One region of the Caloramator sp. E03 genome, then DNA from elsewhere that is predicted to be linked to it. Evidence: a T-box and tRNA genes for the amino acid it is inferred to sense, from the RefSeq annotation. Region 1 holds a T-box; the other holds one or more tRNA genes.

What was found. A T-box is a leader RNA that pairs with one kind of tRNA and senses whether it is charged. The one in region 1 lies ahead of cysS (cysteine--tRNA ligase), so its partner is inferred to be a tRNA-Cys.
Region 2: it encodes a tRNA-Cys, which carries the amino acid that the T-box ahead of cysS (cysteine--tRNA ligase) is inferred to sense. The anticodon was not compared.

The regions. Positions count from the first base shown of each region.
Region 1 is NZ_CP040093.1:1,817,896-1,828,852, forward strand. It holds gene FDN13_RS08930 (PIN/TRAM domain-containing protein) at 141-1,280, shown strand; gene ispD (2-C-methyl-D-erythritol 4-phosphate cytidylyltransferase) at 1,344-2,033, shown strand; gene ispF (2-C-methyl-D-erythritol 2,4-cyclodiphosphate synthase) at 2,044-2,517, shown strand; gene proS (proline--tRNA ligase) at 2,825-4,498, shown strand; gene gltX (glutamate--tRNA ligase) at 4,549-6,003, shown strand; T-box leader at 6,013-6,216, shown strand; gene cysS (cysteine--tRNA ligase) at 6,279-7,676, shown strand; gene FDN13_RS08960 (Mini-ribonuclease 3) at 7,691-8,101, shown strand; gene thyX (FAD-dependent thymidylate synthase) at 8,354-9,124, shown strand; gene rlmB (23S rRNA (guanosine(2251)-2'-O)-methyltransferase RlmB) at 9,141-9,932, shown strand; gene FDN13_RS08975 (NYN domain-containing protein) at 9,925-10,437, shown strand; gene sigH (RNA polymerase sporulation sigma factor SigH) at 10,508-10,957, shown strand, end outside.
Region 2 is NZ_CP040093.1:788,489-799,445, reverse strand. It holds gene dapB (4-hydroxy-tetrahydrodipicolinate reductase) at 1-417, opposite strand, end outside; gene dapA (4-hydroxy-tetrahydrodipicolinate synthase) at 425-1,306, opposite strand; gene FDN13_RS04080 (aspartate-semialdehyde dehydrogenase) at 1,377-2,360, opposite strand; gene FDN13_RS04075 (small, acid-soluble spore protein, alpha/beta type) at 2,563-2,796, shown strand; gene FDN13_RS04070 (type I phosphomannose isomerase catalytic subunit) at 2,798-3,757, opposite strand; gene FDN13_RS04065 (class I SAM-dependent DNA methyltransferase) at 3,846-4,580, shown strand; gene hslO (Hsp33 family molecular chaperone HslO) at 4,582-5,460, shown strand; tRNA gene FDN13_RS04055 (tRNA-Val) at 5,630-5,705, shown strand; tRNA gene FDN13_RS04050 (tRNA-Asp) at 5,711-5,787, shown strand; tRNA gene FDN13_RS04045 (tRNA-Phe) at 5,792-5,867, shown strand; tRNA gene FDN13_RS04040 (tRNA-Gly) at 5,873-5,948, shown strand; tRNA gene FDN13_RS04035 (tRNA-Cys) at 5,954-6,028, shown strand; gene FDN13_RS04030 (ISL3 family transposase) at 6,262-7,440, opposite strand; gene FDN13_RS04025 (hypothetical protein) at 7,729-8,043, shown strand; gene FDN13_RS04020 (MFS transporter) at 8,462-9,715, shown strand; gene FDN13_RS04015 (DUF6873 family GME fold protein) at 9,678-10,451, shown strand; gene ytxC (putative sporulation protein YtxC) at 10,512-10,957, shown strand, end outside.

The sequences.
Region 1 (10,957 bases):
AAAATAACAGAATGTTATAATATAAATTATTGCTTTTTAAAAGGGGTTAAGGTATATTTAAATTAGTCAAAATGGAAATATCTGATATCTAAAGTTTATATTTTATTTTTTTTGTTAATAATAAAAATGGAGGTGTATAAATGTTAGATAAAATTTTTAGATGGCTTTTGACAGTAATAGGGCTTGTCTTGGGATATGCTTTGGCAGGTATATTTGTAAGGCTTGATTTTTTTCACCAATTTATTAATTTTAACCAAAGTTCTATATCATTAATAATATTTTATATTGTATGTATATTGTTGTTTGGACTTATGCTATATGTTATAGCTCCTTTTATAATTAAAATTTTATGGAATATTACAGGATTTCTTGAGGGAGCACTTCAAAAGATTCCTACAAATGATATAATCCTATCTGTTGGTGGGCTTATAATTGGTCTTATAGTTGCAAATCTTTTTATAGGTGCTGTTACAAAGTTTATTTCAGTTGCAAGTTCAACCATTTTGGCTGTAATTGGAAGCATAATATCACTTCTTGTAAATATAATATTTGCAACTCTTGGAGTAAATATAGCTCTTAAAAAGAAGGAGGATCTGTATAATATTTTTACTTTTATGAAGAAGTTTGGAAAAGATAAGAAGAACAAGGGTGAAGCAAAGACCTTTAACAGCCAGCCCAAAATTTTAGATACAAGTGTAATAATTGATGGTAGGATATTAGATATTTTGAAAACTGGTTTTATAGAAGGACCTATTGTAATTCCTTCATTTGTACTTGAGGAGCTTAGGCATATTGCAGATTCTTCTGATTCTTTGAAAAGAACAAGAGGCAGAAGAGGGCTTGATATTTTAAATCTTATTCAAAAAGAACTTGGAATTAGTGTTGAGATTTGTGAGAGAAATTTTGAAAACATACAAGAGGTTGACAGCAAATTATTAAAGCTTGCTCAGGCTTTAGGAGGCAAAGTAATAACAAATGATTTTAATTTGAATAAAGTTGCAGAATTCCAGGGAGTATCTGTGCTTAACATTAATGAGCTTGCAAATGCAGTAAAACCTATTGTAATACCAGGAGAAGACATGCATATACAGATTATAAAGGATGGAAAAGAAACAGGACAGGGAGTTGCATATCTTGATGACGGTACTATGATAGTTGTTGAGGGTGGTAAAAAATATGTTGGAGATATCGTTGATGTTACTGTCACAAGTGTTCTTCAAACTGCAGCAGGAAGGATGATTTTTGCAAAGATTAAGAATGCACAAGATAAAGCAGTATAATACTTGGTAAGGGATTGTAAATATTATACAATCCCTTAAAACACTATCTAAAAGGAGAATAGTATGGTTTCAGCAGTTATTGTAGCAGGTGGAAAAGGAGAAAGAATGGTATATGATATTCCAAAACAATATATAGATATTGGAGGTAGGCAAATTCTTTCAATTACTTTAGAGGCTTTTGAAAATTGTGATTTTGTTGATGAGATTGTACTTGTTGTTCCAGAAAATGATATAGATTTTTGCTTAAAAAATATAGTAGAACGCTATTCTTTTAGAAAAGTTAAAAAAATAGTTAAAGGGGGCAGCAGTAGGCAAAAGTCAGTATATAATGGGCTTTTGGAGTGCAATCCTTTGACTGATATAGTAATTATACATGATGGGGTTAGACCTTTTATTAGTAGTGAGCTTATTAAAAAAAGTGTTGAAGGTGCTAAAGCTTATGGTGCTTGTGCTGTAGGAGTTTATGTAAAGGATACAATTAAAATTGTTGATGAAGAAAAGTTTATCCTTTCAACTCCTAATAGGGACAACCTTATTGCAATTCAAACTCCTCAAACTTTTAAATATGATTTGATATTAAAAGCCCATGAAATTGCAAAAAAGGAGAATATAGTATCAACTGATGATACGGCTCTTGTTGAAAGGATGGGATATAAAGTAAAAATAGCTGAAGGTAGCTATTATAACCTTAAAATAACAACTATAGAGGATATAGTTATTGCAAGGGTAATTTATGAATCCTTAAAAGCTTAGGAGGAATAGTATGAGGATTGGTCATGGCTACGATGTACACAGATTAGTTAAAGGTAGAGAACTTATATTAGGAGGAGTTAAAATAGAATATGAAAAAGGGCTTTTAGGGCATTCTGATGCTGATGTGTTGCTCCATGCTATAATGGATGCACTTTTAGGGGCAGCGGCCTTTGGTGATATAGGAAGACACTTCCCTGATAATGATGAAAGATATAAAGGAGTAAATAGTTTAAAACTTCTTGAATATGCAGGTAATTTGATTAGAGAAAAAGGGTATGAAATATCTAATATAGATTCTACAATTATTGCACAAAGGCCTAAGATTATGCCTTATATTGAAAATATGAGAGAGAATATTTCTAGAACATTAAACTTAGAAAAGGATTGCATAAATGTTAAAGCTACCACAGAGGAAGGGCTTGGATTTACTGGAAATGGTGATGGAATAGCTGCTCATGCTGTATGTATTATTAAAAAGAAATGAATGCATGATTAGAAAGTAAAAGGTTTAGTAATAATTTAAAAATATTAAGGTTGTAGATACATTAACTTAACTATAAGTTAATGTAAATTTGCAGGACTTTGGTATAAAATGGTTTATGCAAAATTATAACCTTAAGAATCAATATTTAAGACAACTATTGGTACGTCTATAACATAGACTGCTTTTATACATTGAGGAAGCAGTTTATAATGTTGACATATATAAACATAAAATATATAATTTCTATAAGAAAAGCCTTAGCCTTCGCCATTAGGTGAAGGCTTTTAGCTTAAGTAGGAGGGATTATATGAAATATAGTGAGTTTTTCATATCTACATTAAAGGAAGCACCTGGAGAGGAAGAAAATGAAAGTTTAAAGCTCATGTTAAGGTCTGGGCTATTAAGAAAAGTTGCGGCTGGAGTATACTGCTATCTTCCAGTAGGATATAAGGTATTAAATAAAATAGAAAATATTCTAAGGCAGGAGATTAAAAGTTTAAAAGCTAATGAGATTTTGTGCCCTAATCTTGTTCCTTTAGAACTTTCTCTAAAAGAGGATGATAAAGAGGAAAATTTTTGCTTTAAAGACAGAAGTGGAAGAGGATTTGCTCTTGGAACAAGCTATGAAAGGATGATATTTGATATATTAAAAGGGGAGATAAAATCCTATAAAACTTTGCCTGTTATGTTTTATTGTATAGAAAACGAGTTTAGGGATGAAAGAAGACCCAAAGCTGGACTTTTAAGATCAAGAGAATTTAGAACATTGAATCTATTTAGTTTTAATAAGTCCAAAGAAGAAGTATTACTATCAATAGATAAGATACATAAAGCTCTTGAAAAATTTTTTAAGAAGCTTGATATTAGTGTAGTAAAGGCACGAAATGATTTTAGCATAAAAGGAGATGTTTCCTACTGTGATTTTATAATTGACTTTGAAAATGGAGAATATAATTATATAACTTGTAAGGAATGTGGATACATATCAGGTAAAGATTATACGCCTACAAAGATTGACTATATGAAGGAAGATAAGGAATTAAATGTCATAGAAAAAATTTCAACCCCAAATATTAGAACCATAGAGGAGCTTGTATCATTTCTACAAACTTCACCATCAAAGTTTGCAAAAACTTTGATATATAAAGTTGAAGGAAAAAGTGTTGCTGTTATGGTAAGAGGGGATAGGGAAGTTAATGAAAATAAAGTTAAGGAATATCTTAAGGCTTCTTGTATTGAACTTGCTGATGATAAGACAATACTTGAGGTTACAGGTGCACAGGTTGGGTTTGCAGGTCCTGTTGGTTTAAAAACCGATTTGCTTCTTGTTGATAATGAAATACCTAACATGAGAAATATAATAGTTGGGGCTAATGATACAGGGTATCATCTTGTTAATGTAAATTATGGAAGGGATTTTGATGGAGAGGTTGGAGATTTTAGGAATATTACAGATAAGGATACTTGCCCTGTGTGTGGTTCCCAGATAGAAATTAAAAGAGGAATTAAAATTGCAAGTATATATAAAAGCAACGATGAAATAAAAATAAAATATAGGGATGAAAAAGGAGAAGAAACTAATGTTTTAGCTGTGCTTTTAAGTGTAGGAATAAGCAGAATGATATGGGCAGTTTCGGAAAATAAATACGATGATAAAGGTATTATATGGCCTTTTGAAATTGCTCCCTTTGAAGTTGTGATTGTACCAGTTTCAGTTAAAGATGAACTTCAAGTTAAAGTTGCGCATGAAATATACAACAAGTTAAAGGAAAAAGGCATGGATGTTTTATTAGACGATAGGGATGAGAGAGCAGGAGTTAAATTTAATGATGCCGACCTTTTGGGAATACCAGTAAGAATAACAATAGGCAAGAAGATAAATGACGGATTTGTTGAACTAAAATTTAGAAATGAGAATGCATCAAAGGATGTAAAAATTGAAGACTTTTATGGCGAAATTGAAGCCTTTTTGTTGAAATAGAATTTTTTTCATTATACAATTTAAAAGGAATAATATTTAGGAGGTGCAAGATGGAGAGAGTAAGATTTGCTCCAAGTCCAACAGGGCATTTACATATAGGTGGAGCTAGAACGGCTCTTTTTAACTACCTTTATGCAAAACACTCAGGAGGAAAATTTATACTCAGAATTGAGGATACTGATTTAAATCGTTCAACTGCAGAATCAGAAAAGGCTATTATAGAAGGCTTGAAATGGTTTGGAATAAATTGGGATGAAGGAATTGAAGTTGGAGGTCCTCATGGTCCCTATCGCTCAACAGAAAGAAATTTTATCTATGAACCATTTGTAAAAAAACTTATTGAAGAAGGAAAGGCTTATTATTGTTATTGTAGTGAGGAAGAAATTGAAGCTGAAAGGCAAGAGGCTCTCAAAAAAGGTGAAACGCCAAAGTACTCAGGAAGATGCAGAAATTTAACTGATGAAGAGAGAAAAAAGCTTGAAGCTAAAGGTATAAAACCTGTAGTAAGGTTTAGGGTTCCAGATAATGAACCTATTATCATAGATGATATAGTAAGAGGCAGAGTAGAGTTTAATACTAATGATATAGGGGATTTTATAATAGTTAAATCTGATGGAATTCCTGTATATAATTTTGCTGTTGTTATAGACGACCACCTTATGGAAATTACTACTGTAATAAGGGGAGAAGAACATCTTTCTAATACACCAAGGCAGATACTTATATATAAGGCTTTAGGTTTTGATATGCCAAAGTTTGCACATGTATCCTTGATACTTGGTAAGGATAGGACAAAAATGAGTAAAAGGCATGGTTCTACATGGGTTGAACAGTATAGGGATGCAGGTTATCTTCCAGAAGCACTTATAAATTTTCTTGTGCTTTTAGGTTGGTCTCCTGAAGGCGATGAAGAGATTTTTAGCTTGGAGGAGCTTTGTGAAAAGTTCTCCTTGGATAGGGTTGTTAAGAATCCTGCGGTATTTGATATAGATAAGCTAAATCATATTAATGGTATATATATAAGAAAAAGTCCTATTGATAGGATAGTAGATCTTTCTATTCCATATCTTGTGAATGCGGGATATATAACTGATGAATTTGCTAAAAGAAATAGAGATTGGATTACACTACTTGTACTAACATTTAGAGAAAGAATTTCATATTTGTCCGAAATAGTAGAGCATGCTTCAATTTTATTTAATGATGAAGTAAAATTTGAAGATGAAGAAGCAGCGACAGTTTTAAAGCAGGACCATGTTGGAAGACTTTTAGATGAACTTTATGATATAGTAAAGACATCAGATAAGTTTGATAATGAATTTATACAAAATATTTTTAAGGAACTAAAAAACCGTACAGGTGCAAAGGGTAAATCTCTTTTTATGCCTGTTAGAGTTGCTCTTACAGGTCAGATTCATGGTGCTGAGCTTGTTAATATAATAGAACTCCTTGGGAAAGATAAAGTATTAAAAAGGATTGAATATACAAAGAAAAATTTGTTATAATAATTTAAAAAAGATGCAATGAAGGAAAGAAGTAGAGGGGATTTTATTTTAGAGAGAAGCTGCCATGGGCTGAAAGCAGCTTTAATAAATACCCTTGAAGATGCGTTCTGGAGCATTTCCATGGGTTACTGTGGAAACGGATTACCGTTATATCTTAAAGAGAGGTCTTAGCCTAATTAGGGTGGAACCGCGGAATAACCTTTCGTCCCTTACGGATGAAGGGTTTTTGTTTTATGAATATTGTATAGATAAAATAAGAAAGGAGAATTATAATGATAAAAATTTTTAATTCCCTTAAAAGGCAAAAGGAAGAGTTTGTACCTATTACTCCAAATGAAGTTAAAATGTATGTTTGTGGACCAACAGTATATAACTTTTTTCATATTGGAAATGCAAGAACCTTTATTGTGTTCGATACAATAAGAAGATATTTTGAATATAGGGGTTATAATGTTAAATTTGTTCAAAACTTTACAGACATTGATGATAAGATGATTAAAAGAGCAAATGAAGAAGGGACTACAGTAAAGGATATAGCAGAAAAATATATTAATGAATATTATAAAGATGCTGATGATTTAAACATTAAAAGAGCTACAGTAAATCCAAGGGCAACTGAATTTATTGATGAAATAATAAAATTTATAAAGGATTTAGTAGATAAAGGATTTGCTTATGTAGTTGATGGAGATGTTTATTTTGAAACTAAAAAGTTTAAAGAATATGGAAAACTCTCACATCAAAACCTTGAGGATCTTGAAGCAGGAGCAAGGATAGATGTGGATGAAAGAAAAAAGGATCCAATGGATTTTGCACTTTGGAAAGCTCAAAAGCCTGGGGAACCAGCTTGGGAAAGTCCATGGGGATTAGGACGCCCAGGATGGCATATAGAGTGTTCAACTATGGCATCAACACTTCTTGGAGAAACAATAGATATACATGGAGGAGGGGTTGACCTGACATTCCCTCATCATGAAAATGAAATAGCACAAAGTGAAGCAAGAAATGGTAAACCATTTGCAAGGTATTGGATGCATTGTGCATTTTTAAATGTAAACAATCAAAAGATGTCTAAATCTCTAAATAACTTTTTTACAGCAAGAGAAATCCTTGAAAAATATGATAGTGAAGTTGTAAGGTTGTTTATGCTTTCAGGGCATTATAGAAATCCAATTAATTTTAGTATTGACCTACTTGATCAAGCAAAGGCTGCTTTGGATAGGCTATATAATACAATTGGAAATCTTGAACATATAATTGAAACTGCAGAGGAAAGAGAATTAAATGATGAAGAAAAAGCATTTTTAAATAAACTATATGGATATAAAGATAGATATATTGAGGTTATGGATGATGATTTTAATACTGCTGACGGAATATCTGTTATATTTGATATGGTGAGAGATATAAATAGTAATATTAATGAAAAGAGTTCAAAAGAAGTTGCAAAAGATTCATTAAGCCTTATAAGGGAGCTTGGAGGTCCTCTTGGAATACTTCAAAGGGATGTTAGAGGAAACCTTGAAAATGAAATCCAAAGGTTAATAGAAGAGAGACAGGCAGCAAGGAAGGCTAAAAATTATGCTTTAGCAGATAAAATAAGAGATGATCTTAAGGCTATGGGAATTATATTGGAAGATACACCGTCAGGAGTTAGATGGAAGAAGATATAGAAAGAGGTTATTAAATGTTTGATTACATTAAAAAACTATCCTTTAATGAAAAAGATGTTAGAATGATGAATCCTCTTGTTTGGGCTTATATAGGTGATTCTGTATATGAAGTTTATGTAAGAAGCTATATAATAAGTAAAGGCGGTAAAACATCTTTTGCTCTTCATAGGGAGTCTATAAAATACGTTAAAGCTTCTTCACAGTCAGATATACTTGAAACAATCTATGATAAATTAACTGAAGAGGAAAAAAATATAATAAGACGAGGAAGGAATACTAAGACATATCATGTGCCTAAAAATGCTAGTATAATAGACTATAAAAGGGCAACGGCTCTTGAGGCTTTGATAGGGTATTTATATCTTTTGAAAAGATATGATAGGATAGATGAAATAATGAATATGATTTTAGAAGGGGCTAAGTGATTTAGTTACTTAATATATTTTTTATCTTAAAAAGTATCACTAACATTATAGAGCATTAACCCCCATAAATCTCTTAAAGCAAGTACAGGTCTTTTGTGAGTGAAGCCTTACTTGTTACTAAGATTTATGGGGGTTATATTTAAGTGAAAATCTATTTTTTAAATTTTATAATATGTTTATAAAGAATTTGAGGCTAAATTACTTAACACTTTTTATGTTATAATATTTTTATTGATGAAAAGGAGTGATTTAATGGAAACTAAATTAAAGGTTAAAATAATTGCACATACGCCACAGCCAGAAAAAATTGTTGCCTCTGCTGCAAAGCTCTGCTACAGCCCTGTTGGAATTGATGATATAATGGATAACTTAAATGAAAATAATATAAATAGTTTTTTAAATATGCTTATGAATTTAGGACATGAATCTCCAATTGAGCATATAAGTTTTACCTTTGCAGCTGAGGGAGTATCAAGGACTCTTTCTCATCAGCTTGTAAGGCATAGAATAGCATCCTATTCACAACAAAGTCAAAGATATGTTAAACTTGAGCAGTTTGAATATATAATACCTCCTTCAATTGAAGAGATACCAGAGGCTAAAAAATTATTTATTGAAGCTATGGAGAGAGATCAAAAAATTTATAATGAACTTTCACATATTCTTTATAATAAACATTATGAAAAGTTTTTAAAGCTTGGATATGATGATAAGAAGGCTAAAAAAGCTGCAGAAAAGATGGCTATTGAGGATGCAAGATATGTTTTCCCTAATTCTTGTGAAACTAAGATAGTATTTACAATGAACGCGAGGTCTCTTTTGAATTTCTTTAAGCATAGATGCTGCCAAAGAGCTCAATGGGAGATTAGAGCTTTGGCAGAGGAGATGTTAAAAGAGGTTAAGAAAATTGCTCCTACAATTTTTAAAAACGCAGGGCCATCTTGCCTTAATGGCTTATGCCCTGAAGGAGCAATGTCCTGTGGAAAAATGATTGAAGTTAGAGAAAGATACAATAAATTATAAGAAAAGAGGTTGAAAAATGAAGGACATAAAACAGCAAAGGAAAAAAAACATTATAAAACAAAATGAAAATAATGAAAACATAATATTTGGCAGAAATCCTGTAATTGAAGCTATAAAATCAGGGAGAAACATAGAAAAACTATTTGTATTAAAAGATCCTGAAGGCTCTTTAAAAATGATAATATCGATGGCAAAAGGAAAAGGTTTTGTAGTTAGTGAAGTGGACAGAAAAAAACTTGATGAGCTATCAGGTATGCAAAATCATCAAGGAGTAGTTGCCTTAGTATCCTCTTATGAATATTCTACTATAGATGATATTTTAAGCTTTGCAAAAATTAAAAATGAAGACCCTTTTATTATAATACTTGATGAAATAGAAGATCCATATAATATGGGATCAATAATTAGAAGTGCAAATGCCTGTGGCGTGCATGGAGTTATAGTACCTAAAAGAAGATCTGCACTTATCACTGCAAGTGTAGCAAAGGCTTCAGCAGGTGCAATTGAATATACAAAAATTGCAAAGGTTACAAATATAAATCAGACTTTAAGAGAGCTTAAGGATAAAGGATTATGGATAATAGGAACAGATGTAAATGGTCAAGTATGTTATAAAACAGACCTTAAAGGTCCTGTTGCAATAGTGATAGGGAGTGAAGGCAAAGGTATATCGAGGCTTGTTAGAGAGAATTGTGATATTATAGTAAGTATTCCTATTAAAGGACAGATAAATTCTTTCAATGCCTCTGTTGCTGCAGGAATAATAATGTATGAGGTATTAAGGCAAAGGGGCATAAAAAGTGAATAAATATGTGCTTGTTGATGGATATAATGTTATAAATTCATGGAAAGAGCTTAAGGATTTAAAGGACGAAAGCCTCGAGGAAGCAAGAATAAAGCTAATTGAAATGCTTCATGATTATGCAGCTTTTAAAGGGGTTAATATTATAGTTGTTTTTGATGCTCATTTTGTTAAAGGTAGTTTTGAAAAGCACGAAGTGCATAAGAACGTTGAAGTAGTATATACAAAGGAATTAGAATCTGCAGATTGTTATATAGAAAGAAATGTTTCTATTTTAGCAAAAAAAGGAGAAGTTGCCGTGGTATCATCTGATTATCTTGAACAGAGAATTGTACTTCAAATGGGAGGCATTAGAATAACCCCTAATGAATTTCTATCGGAGATACAAAATATAAATAGACGAATAAAAGAAAGAATAGAGATATCTTATGTTGAGAAAATAAATAAACTGGAAAATAACATAAATAAAGATGTATTGGAAAAACTTGAAAAAATGCGGAGAAACCTTTAAAATACTTGACTTTAGAAGGGCTAAAATATATAATTACAAATGCGGGGTTAAATCTGTTGGGGGGGATTATATGAAAGCCGACTCTGATGTTGATAGAGCTAATTGGGAGTATTCTTCTATGCTTGATGAAGAAATTGTAATTCATGCAAGGAATGGTGATTCTAAAGCAGAAGAATATTTAATAAATAAATATAAGAATTATGTTAAGGCTAAAGCAAAGTCCTATTTTTTGATAGGAGCAGATAAGGATGACATATATCAAGAAGGAATGATAGGTTTATATAAAGCAATCAGAGATTTTAAACCTGATAAGCTTACATCCTTCAGGGCTTTTGCTGAACTTTGTATAACAAGACAGATAATTACAGCAATAAAGACAGCTACGCGTCAAAAACATATTCCTTTAAATAGCTACATATCTTTGAATAAACCTATATATGATGAAGAGTCAGATAGAACTTTAATGGATGTTTTATCAACTGTTGGTGTTTCAGATCCTGAGGAGCTTATTATAAGCCGT
Region 2 (10,957 bases), 1.0 Mb from region 1:
TATTTCTATGTCAAAATCCTTGTATAATACTGATGCAGCTTGTTTTACAAGGGATATAATAAGGTTAACCCCAAGGGACATATTAGCAGAGTTTAATATAGGTATATATTTTGAAGCATCTATTATTTTTTGCTTTTCTTCAGTTGAAAATCCTGTTGTACATATTACAAGAGGAACTTTTTTATCAAGTCCATATTTTAATATATCACTTATGCAGGAATGGTTCGAAAAATCTATAAGAACATCAACTTCTTCTTTAACTTCACTTAATGAAGTATAAACAGGATAGTTATTAGAAGCTTTATTAATATTGCTGTCAACACCACATACAATTTTTACATCACTCATATCTGAAATCAATCTTGTAATTACCTGGCCCATTCTACCATTGCAGCCATGAAGAAGAACTCTCATCAAATCACTCCTATATATTTATTCCGTAAGCAATCATTTCTTTTTTGAGAACTTCAAGACCTTTTGGGGACATTTCAACAAGAGGCAGCCTTAAGGATCCAACGTTCATTCCCATAAGATTCATTGCAGCTTTTACAGGGATAGGGTTAGTTTCTATAAACAGAGCCTTGATAAGTGGCAGCATCTTAAGTTGAAGTGCCCTTGAACCTTCTATATCTCCAGCAAAGTATTTTTCGCACAGATCATGGGTATCTCTTGGGAGAATATTAGCAACAACAGAAATTACTCCCTTTGCACCAAGGGATAAAAGAGGAAGTATTTGATCATCATTTCCTGAATAGATATCAAGATTATCACCACAAAGCTGAGCAATTTCTGCGATTTGTACAATATTTGAACTTGCTTCCTTTACTGCAACTATGTTGTCTATTTTTGATAGTTCATATAATGTCTCAGGAAGTATATTAAGCCCAGTTCTTGAAGGAACGTTATATATTATAATTGGTTTTGTAACTTGAGAGGCAATAGCTTTAAAGTGCTCAATACATCCCTTTTGAGTAGTTTTGTTGTAGTAAGGAGTTATAACTAAAAGGCCATCAACTCCTATGCTATCTGCCCATTTACTCATTTCAACTGCAGCTTTGGTATTGTTGCTTCCTGTTCCTGCAATAACAGGAACTCTACCTTTAACAACATCAACAGTAAACTTTATAGTCTCCTTTCTTTCTTGTTCACTCATTGTTGAAGCTTCGCCAGTTGTTCCACATACTATTATAGCATCTGTCTTTTCTTTTATATGCCACTCTAAAAGTTCTTCAAGTTTTTTGAAATCAACGCCAGTTTCATTAAAGGGGGTTATAATAGCTACTCCAGACCCTTTAAAGAGGCTCATTTTAATCATCCTTTCAAAACTATTATATATTTATATTATATGATTCAATATGTAATAATGGTAGTAAAAACTACTTAATTAAAAGCTGAGCTATTTGAACAGCGTTTGTTGCAGCCCCTTTTCTTATGTTATCTGCTACAACCCACATATTTATTCCTCTCTCTACGCTTTCATCTCTTCTTATTCTTCCAACGAATACTTCATCCTTACCAGCTGCATTTATTGGCATTGGGTATTTATTTGATGAAGGATCGTCTTCAATAATAACTCCGGGGGCATTTTTTAATGCATCATATATCTCATTTAGTTCAAAATCTTTATTGAATTCTACATTTATAGACTCACTATGTCCATAGAAAACAGGTACTCTTACAGTCGTTGCTGTTATTTTAAGGTCTTTTTTGTGCATTATTTTTCTTGTTTCATTTATCATTTTCATCTCTTCCTTAGTATATCCATTTTCAAGAAATACATCAATATGAGGAAGTACGTTGTAGGCTATAGGATGTGGAAACTTATTTTGAGGCATTCCCTTAACGCCATTAACAAGATCTTCATAGCCACCCATTCCAGCTCCTGAAACAGCCTGATAAGTTGAATAAACGATTCTTTTAATATCAAATTTATCATCAAGAGGTTTTAAAGCTACTACAGCCTGAATAGTTGAACAGTTTGGATTTGCAATAATTCCATTGTGCCATTTTATATCTTCAGGATTAACCTCAGGAACAACAAGTGGAACTGTATCGTCCATTCTCCATGCACTGCTATTATCAATAACTACACAACCCTTTGAAGCTGCAATTTTAGCGTATTTAAGGCTCGTAGAAGCACCTGCAGAAAAAAGCGCAATGTCAATTCCCCTGTCAAATGAATCTTCTTTTAATTCTTCAACCTCATATTCTTTTCCCTGAAACTTTAGTATTGTACCTTTTGATTTTGCAGATGCAAACACATAGAATTTATCAATTGGAAGATTCCTTTCTTCAAGTACTTCAAGGAATTTTCTTCCTACCATTCCAGTTGCACCAACAACAGCAAGTTTAATTCCCATAATATACCTCCTTATAAAGTCTTCAATTTATTTTATGTTTTATGATTATTAAAAAGTATTATAACATATTTAAAAAAGAAATAAAGATTCAAAACATTATATTTATGCAAAATATAATATAAAAATTACTTCTATGCAAAAATATTTGTACATAAAAATTATCGTTGTTGTAATAATAAAAATAAAGAGAGGAGGTATTTTAATGTCAACTCCTTTTAAAAAAATAGTAAAGGCAAAAATAAAAGCTAAAAAAGAACTTACGGAAGAAGAGAAGGAAAGAGAAAAAATAAAATATGAGATAGCTGAGGAACTTGGACTTTCTGAAAAAGTTAAAAAATATGGATGGAGTGGGTTAACGGCAGAAGAAACAGGAAGAATAGGTGGAATTATGACTCAAAAGAACAGGGAGTGTGGTAGAGTATGGAATAAAAAATAGACTATAAATAGGATTTTAAAAGAGTGATATCTCCCTTTATTTTATATTCCCCAGCATAAGCAGGTATTAGAAAACTACAGCCTAAAGGAATTTTGTAGCTTAAACCATTATGTAGAAGTTCCCCTTCACCTTCTATGGATAAATATGCATGGAATGTAAAGCCATTGCATATATCCTCATAAATTTCATTAACTTTTATTTTATCTACTGAAAAATATTCACATTTTGCTATATTTTCTATGCTGTATTTATCAAAAAATATTGTCTTTGGCTTGTTTATTGTTCCTTGAAAGTCAAAGTTTATAACATCAAGGGCTTTTTCAATATGAAGTTCTCTGTGATTTCCTTTTGAGTCAACCCTATTAAAATCATAAACTCTATATGTAGTATCGCTGTTTTGTTGTATCTCAGCTATTACTATACCTTCAAGTATTGCATGTATTGTACCTGTAGGTATAAATACAACATCTCCTTTTTTTACATTTACATAATTTACATATTCTTCGAGTTTACCTTCAGTTATTGCATTTTTAAAATCATATTTATTAACTCCTTTTTTAACTCCATATATAAGTTTTGCATCTTCCTTTGCATCAATTATATACCACATTTCTGTTTTTCCCATTTCGCCTTCATTTTCCATAGCGTATTTATCATCAGGGTGAACCTGAATAGATAGTTTGTCCTTTGCATCAATTAGTTTTATTAAAAGAGGAAAGGTTGAATGATTAGATACTTTGCTTCCAAGCAATTCCTTGCCGTATTTTTCTATAAGATTTTTTAGGCTATAGCCTTTTAATGGTCCCTGTGATACTATGCTTGTACCGTTTTTGTGGCAGCAAATCTCCCAACTTTCTCCTATATTTCCTTCAGGTAGTGAACGATTGAATAATCTTTCTAAATTTCTTCCTCCCCAAATAACATTTTTATATATTGGCTCAAAAAAGAGTGGGTAAAGCATAAAATTTAACCTCCTTATATCTACTCTATATTAAATTATACGTTATAATATATAAAGAAACAAATTAATTATTTAAGGTGGGACATATATGGAACAATATACAGCATTGTCAAAGATATATGATGATATGATTGATATTGATTATGATAAATGGATGAGATTTGTTGAAAACTATTTTAGTTGGAGTCTAAAAAATAAAAATATACTTGAACTTGCCTGTGGCACTGGAAATATGACTTTACGTCTTAAAGAGAAAGGATGTAATATTACAGCCTTTGATATATCAGAAGATATGTTATCTATAGCTGAGGAGAAGGCAAGGATAAACAGGCAGAAGATAAATTTTTTAAAGCAGGACATAAGAAGTTTTAATATAGATAAAAAATTTGATTATATATTTTGCTTTTGTGATGGCTATAATTATGTAATAGAAGATGATGATATAATAAAAAGCTTTAATAATGTGTATAAACACCTAATGCCCAATGGGTATTTCTTATTTGATATAAGTACTTCATATAAGCTTAAAAATATAATAGCTAATAATACTTTTACACTTAATGAGGAAAAGCTTTGTTATATTTGGGATAACTATTTAGATGGGGATATACTAGAAATGTATATAACCTTTTTTATAAAGGAAGGAGCTTTATATAAAAGATTTGATGAAAGACATATTCAAAAAGCTTATGAAGTTGATAAAATTATGCATTATCTCTCAATAATAGGATTTAAGGATATTAAAATCTTTGATGATTATACCCTGTCAGATATTAAAAATGACAGTTTAAGAGCAGTTATCATTGCCAAAAAGGAGGAATAATATGGGATATCTTTTAAGAGCTACTGTTTCAAATGGTGATATTAGAGTTTTTATGGTACATTCAACTGATATTGTTGAAAAAGCAAGAAAAATTCATAATTTAAGTCCAACAACTTCAGCAGCTTTAGGAAGGCTATTAACAGCTGGTTCAATTATGGGAGTAATGTTAAAGGGTGAAAAAGATAATTTAACTATAACAATGAATGGGGGAGGCCCTACTGGAAACCTTGTAGTTTGTTCTAATTCAAAAGGTAATGTAAAAGGATATATTTCAAACCCTTCAATTGACTTACCGCTTAACTTAAAAGGAAAATTAGATGTTGGAGGGGCTGTTGGGAAAAATGGAATGCTTACAGTAGTTAAGGATATGGGGCTAAAAGAGCCTTATGTTGGTCAGGTGCCTATTCAGACTGGGGAAATAGCTGAGGATCTTGCATATTACTTTGCAGTATCAGAGCAGGTACCATCTGCAGTAGTGCTTGGGGTTCTTGTCGATACTGATACAACTATTAAAGCAGCAGGAGGTATATTAATTCAAATGCTTCCTGGTGCCAATGAGATGCTTGGGGATATAATAACCTTTAGGCTTCATGAAATACCACCTTTATCAAAGCTTATTGCAGAAGGTAAAAGTGGAGAGGATATATTAAACATGTTATTTGATGATATGGATCTTAAAATATATGAGAAAATCGAAGTTGACTATATATGTGACTGTTCAAAGGAAAGGGTTGAAAAGGCTCTAATTGCCCTTGGGAAGGATGAGCTTATTAAAATAAAGAATGAAGATAAAAAAATTGAAATGCAGTGTCATTTTTGCAATGAAAGATATGTCTTTAGTGAAGATGAAATAGAAAAGCTTATTGAATGTGCCCAATAATTATTGGGCACAAAGTTTTTTAAAAGATTTATTAAAAAGATGTTGACATAAGTAAGATTATAAGCTATTATATTAATTGTTCGCTGCAAAGCTTGTTAAAATAAAAAAAGAAGTTTGCGGTTGACAAAGTAGAGTATGCATGGTACAATAATAATCGTCACAAGAATTTGGGAGCATAGCTCAGCTGGGAGAGCATCTGCCTTACAAGCAGAGGGTCATAGGTTCGAGCCCTATTGTTCCCACCACTTGCGGCCCAGTAGCTCAGTTGGTTAGAGTGCCGGCCTGTCACGCCGGAGGTCGAGGGTTCGAGCCCCTTCTGGGTCGCCAACATGGCCAGATAGCTCAGTCGGTAGAGCAGTGGACTGAAAATCCTCGTGTCGCTGGTTCGATTCCGGCTCTGGCCACCATCTATGCGGGAGTGGCTCAGTTGGTAGAGCGTCACCTTGCCAAGGTGAACGTCGCGGGTTCGAGTCCCGTCTTCCGCTCCATATATGGCGCCATAGCCAAGCGGTAAGGCAGAGGTCTGCAAAACCTTTATTCCCCAGTTCAAATCTGGGTGGCGCCTCCAAAGAAAAGCCTGTAATCTCAAAGGTTACAGGCTTTAAAGTTTTTTGTGATTTTTATTTTTCTTTCGGCTCTTTGTCAATTGTTGGGGCGGGTATTCGATTAGAATGCCTGTCCTATCTTGTTTGAGAGTTATTTTAGAAAGATAAGTTAGATTGGGGAGAGTATCCCACAAAAATTGCAGGACAAAAAGACCAACGTGAGTTGGTTTTCTAAAATTTGGTATTATAATTTACTTTAATTACAGCAATGAAGAATTCTATTTCTAAACCTATCAAAGTTTTTGAAGCCGAAGGCATTTCTTTTAATAACTTTAATTTTGTTATTAAAGCCTTCAGTGCAAGCATTTGTATATGGTATATCAAAAGAATTCACTATTTCATTAAAATACCTGATATAAGTATTAGCACATCTTTCAAATTCTTTAAGGCCGCTACTTTGTGCAAACTTAATCCATTCCTTTAATAAAGTACGAGCTTCTTTAGAAGAAGAGGTAGTATCAATTATTTTTAATAGTTTTTCTTTTAAGGTATGAGCAATAGCTAAATCGCTATTGTAAGAAAACATAACTTGTAATGCGAACTTTGAATCTTCATCAAGTAAGTCAAATCTTTTAAGAATAAGTTTTTTGCTTCTTTTAAAGTATTTTCTTAATTTAACAGATAGCTCTTTTTGAACACGTTTTCTAACTGCTTCTACAGCCCACATAGCGTGCCTAATATAATGGAATTTATCAATAACAATAATAGCATTTTTAAAGTAAGTTTTAGCTAAATCAATATAAGGTTGCCACATATCACAAATAAAATATTCAACACTATCGCGATTTTTAATTTTTTTAAAGTAGTCCGATAGGACGTGAAACTGTCTATCTTTAATAATATCAATAATTTTTCTATTAACAGGGTCAACGATAGAACAATGATATTTAGCACCACCAGAATTACCTTTAAATTCATCAATAGCAATAATTTTAGGTAAAGTAGTAGCAGCAGAATAAGACACATTATTGAAAATGCGTTTTATAGTATCAACAGATAAGTTAACTTTTTTAGCAACACTTGACATACTACAAGTATTAGCAAGTTCATTAATTACATACAGAGATAGAAGATTGGTGATTCTATGATATCGAGGAAGAAATTCAATACTTTCATAGAATCTCTTACCACAAACATTACAACGATACCTACGTTTTTTAATAATAAGAACCGTAGGTTTTAAGAAAAAAGGAAGATGTTTAACACGTTGAATTCTATAGTCGTGAACTCTACGAGTTTCAGAATTACAACGAGGACAAGTATGAGGCTTCTTTTTCATTTCTAAATAAATTTCATAGCAAACATTATCAAGTACTTTTGTTATAATAACATCTTTAAAACCCAGTAAATTTTTGATAAAATAATTATTGTGCACTTGTTGGATGCCTCCTTTCAGGTAATATTTTTGTAGTTAATTTAATTTTACCAGGCATCTAAAACAGGTGCATATTTTTTTGTAAAAAAATATGCTGGGGCTACGCCCCAACATATATTATAGAACCTTTCTTTCCTGTGACAACAAATTGATAACATTTTAAAACATATTCCTGAATTAATAATAATGGTTTTAAATATATCATCACAAGCAATGTCTATCTTAAGAGATTATATACCTTTGATTAATAAGTTATTTGTGGTAAAATATATTTGTGGAGGTGAGGTCATGGACAAAGAAGTTATTGAATTGCTTATGGAGTTTAAAAAAGAAGTAAATGAACAGTTTAAAGAAGTAAGGGAACAGTTTAAAGAAGTAAATAAACAGTTTCAAGAAGTAAATGCGAGATTAGATGAGCATACTCAAATATTAAGAGCATTAGAGCATAGTGCACAGGTTAATAAAGCTGAACATGATAATATGCTTAACGATATAGCATACATGAAGGGACAAATTGAATCAATAAGAAGGGATTTGAGCAGGGTCGAAGAGGCTACGGCTAGCAACTGGGTTGATATTGCACGGCTCAAAGCTGTAAGATAAACCATTAAAGCTAAGGAAGATGATCTTTAGCTTATTTTTTTTGTAAAAGTATTGACAAGCTTCAAAATGATAAAAGCTTAAGGGGACGGTTAGTGTGAAAATGTTCATTTACAAAAAAGGAAAAAAGTTCAAGACAAGGGACGGTTACTTATTTCATACACAATATCTGCAAAATCAGGGGGACATGCATAAAATATTATGTCTATTATTTAATATAATAAGTAACCGTCCCTTCTGTTACCTTTGAAAAAGTTTGTCACTTGTCAACTAGGTGGAACATTTTTCTTCTTTTCTCCATCTCCGGTGCCAGGCACCAGGGATGGAGAAAACTTTTTTGCACTAACAGGTCCCTAAAATCAGCGTTTTTGTATTGTACATTTTAGCAAATTGGTTTAAGATGTTATGGGGGTGGTGTTAAATGAATGTTAAAGATAAGTTAAGGGAATATTATCCTGCCTTTACTCATAGGAACTTCAAATTATTTTGGACTGGACAAGTAATATCCCTTATTGGCAGCTGGATGCAAAACGCTGCTCTAAATTGGCTTGTTTATTCGATAACTAATCATAGATTTCTTCTTGGTCTTATGAGTGCAGTTCAGTTTACTCCTCTATTTTTATTTTCTCTTTATGCAGGTCTTATTATTGAAAAGTATCCAAAGAGAAAAATAATAATAGCAACTCAAACTTTTCAGCTTATAGCTGCTTTTTTACTGTTTTTTATGGTTTTCTTTAATAAAACTAACTATATACTAATATTGCTTATTTTATTCTGTATTGGAACGGTACAAACATTTGACAATCCAGCAAGACAGGCTTTTGTTGTTGAGATGGTAGAAGGAAGAGCTCACCTATTAAATGCAATAGCTCTTAACTCTGCAGCCTTTAACGGTGCAAGGCTTATAGGTCCTGCCTTTGCAGGAAGGATAATGGCAGATCTTGGGGTAAGGTGGTGCTTCTTTTTAAATGCTATAAGCTTTATTGCAGTTATAATAGGTCTTTTTATGATGAAGATGGATGATAAACCTTCAAAAAAGGATATAATAAATCCAAGAAAAGAGATTATAGAAGGATTAAAATATATCGGAAAAACTCCAAAGCTTTTATATACTATAATATCTACTGCTATAATACCTACATTTTGTATAAACTTTAATATACTTGTTCCACCTTATACGAGGGATGTTCTTCATCTTAGCGAAAAGGCCTTTGGAATGCTCCTATCAAGCCTGGGTTTTGGGGCTTTAATAAGTGCTCTTACCGTTGCAGCAAAAGGAAAGAAAGAAAAGGCGTTTTTATATCAGTTGGTAGGTTCCTTGGGGCTCTCAGCAGCTTTAATTATAACGGGATTAATAACTAACTATTATTATTCTCTTTTATCTTTAGCTGTCTGTGGTTTTTTTATGATTATGTTTACTACCACATCAAACAGTGTACTTCAATACTATTCTCCAGATGAGATGAGGGGGAGGATAATGAGCGTATATTCTCTTGTATTTGGAGGTCTTGTACCTGTTGGAAGCTTATATGCAGGAGCTGTTTCAAAATTTTTAGGGACAAACAATGCTTTTATAATAAGTGGAGTAATTGGATTTATGGGATTTTTGCTGCTTTTTTCAAGAAGGAGAGAATTACATGATGGAAAATTACGTAAAAATACCAAATCTTCCTGAGAATAATATAAGCCTTGCTATTGTTGACGGAAGAATACCAAGTGATATTGAAAGGGAGCTTTATAAAATGAATATAAGGCTTATAAAAACAAAGAAAGTTCAGAGCCTTTATGAAGCCATATCTTATCATCCTGATATTATGGTTCATCATCTTGGAGGGAAGGATATAATTGTGGCTCCAAATATAGACAATTCTTTAGTATATCAGCTTGAAAATGAAGGATTTAACATAATTATAGGTAAAAGCATATTATATACAAAATATCCTTATGATATATATTATAATGCTGCAAGAATAGGTAAGTATCTTGTATGTAATGAAAGGTTTACTGATGAGATTCTTCTTCATGAGATTTATAAGAGAGGAGTTAAAGTGATAAATGTTAAACAAGGTTATTCAAAATGTTCTATTTGTATAGTTGATAGTAATAGTGTGATTACCTTTGATAAAGGAATAAAAAAAGAATTAGACAAATATAATATAAATACCCTGCTTATCACTCCTGGTCATATAAAATTGTTTAATCTCAATTATGGTTTTATTGGAGGTAGTTGTGGAAACTTGTCTAAAGACAAAATAGCTTTTTTTGGAAATTTAAAACTTCATCCGGATCATGAGGAAATATATTCATTTGTGAAAAAATATGGAAGAAAAGTAATTAATTTAAGTGAAAATATAATAATTGACTTGGGGACATTAATACCTTTGAAAGAATATAGTATATTAATGCAATAATTTTTTCCTGTATAGCATTTTAATGCGCACATATACTATTCTTGAAGGGAGTGATAAAGCTTGATTCTCCTGTCAGTTGGATATAGCAGAAAAAGTAGGGATATAATAAATAGTTTTTCAGATTTATGCAAGTTCTTCAAGGATAAAGGAATGAATATTGCAATCGTTGAAAATGATGTAGGTAATATGCATAATATAAAATGTATACTCAGGGATACTGAGAATGACATAAAGTTATTCGAAGATTACCGAGATATGTTTTATCTTTATGCTTCAAATATAATATACGATTTTATATGCCAAGAATATGAGTTGTCTTTAATGGATAAAATTTTAAAGGAGCGATATAGCTATCTATCTGGTGAAGACTTGACTGAAATAAAAAAACGATGTAGTTCTGTTATTATGGGATTTGGGATTTTTGATGCAGAGAACATATTAACTACTATAAATAGAAAAAACAACATGATAAAAAAGATTGAAGAATTTTTACAAGAAAGCAATGA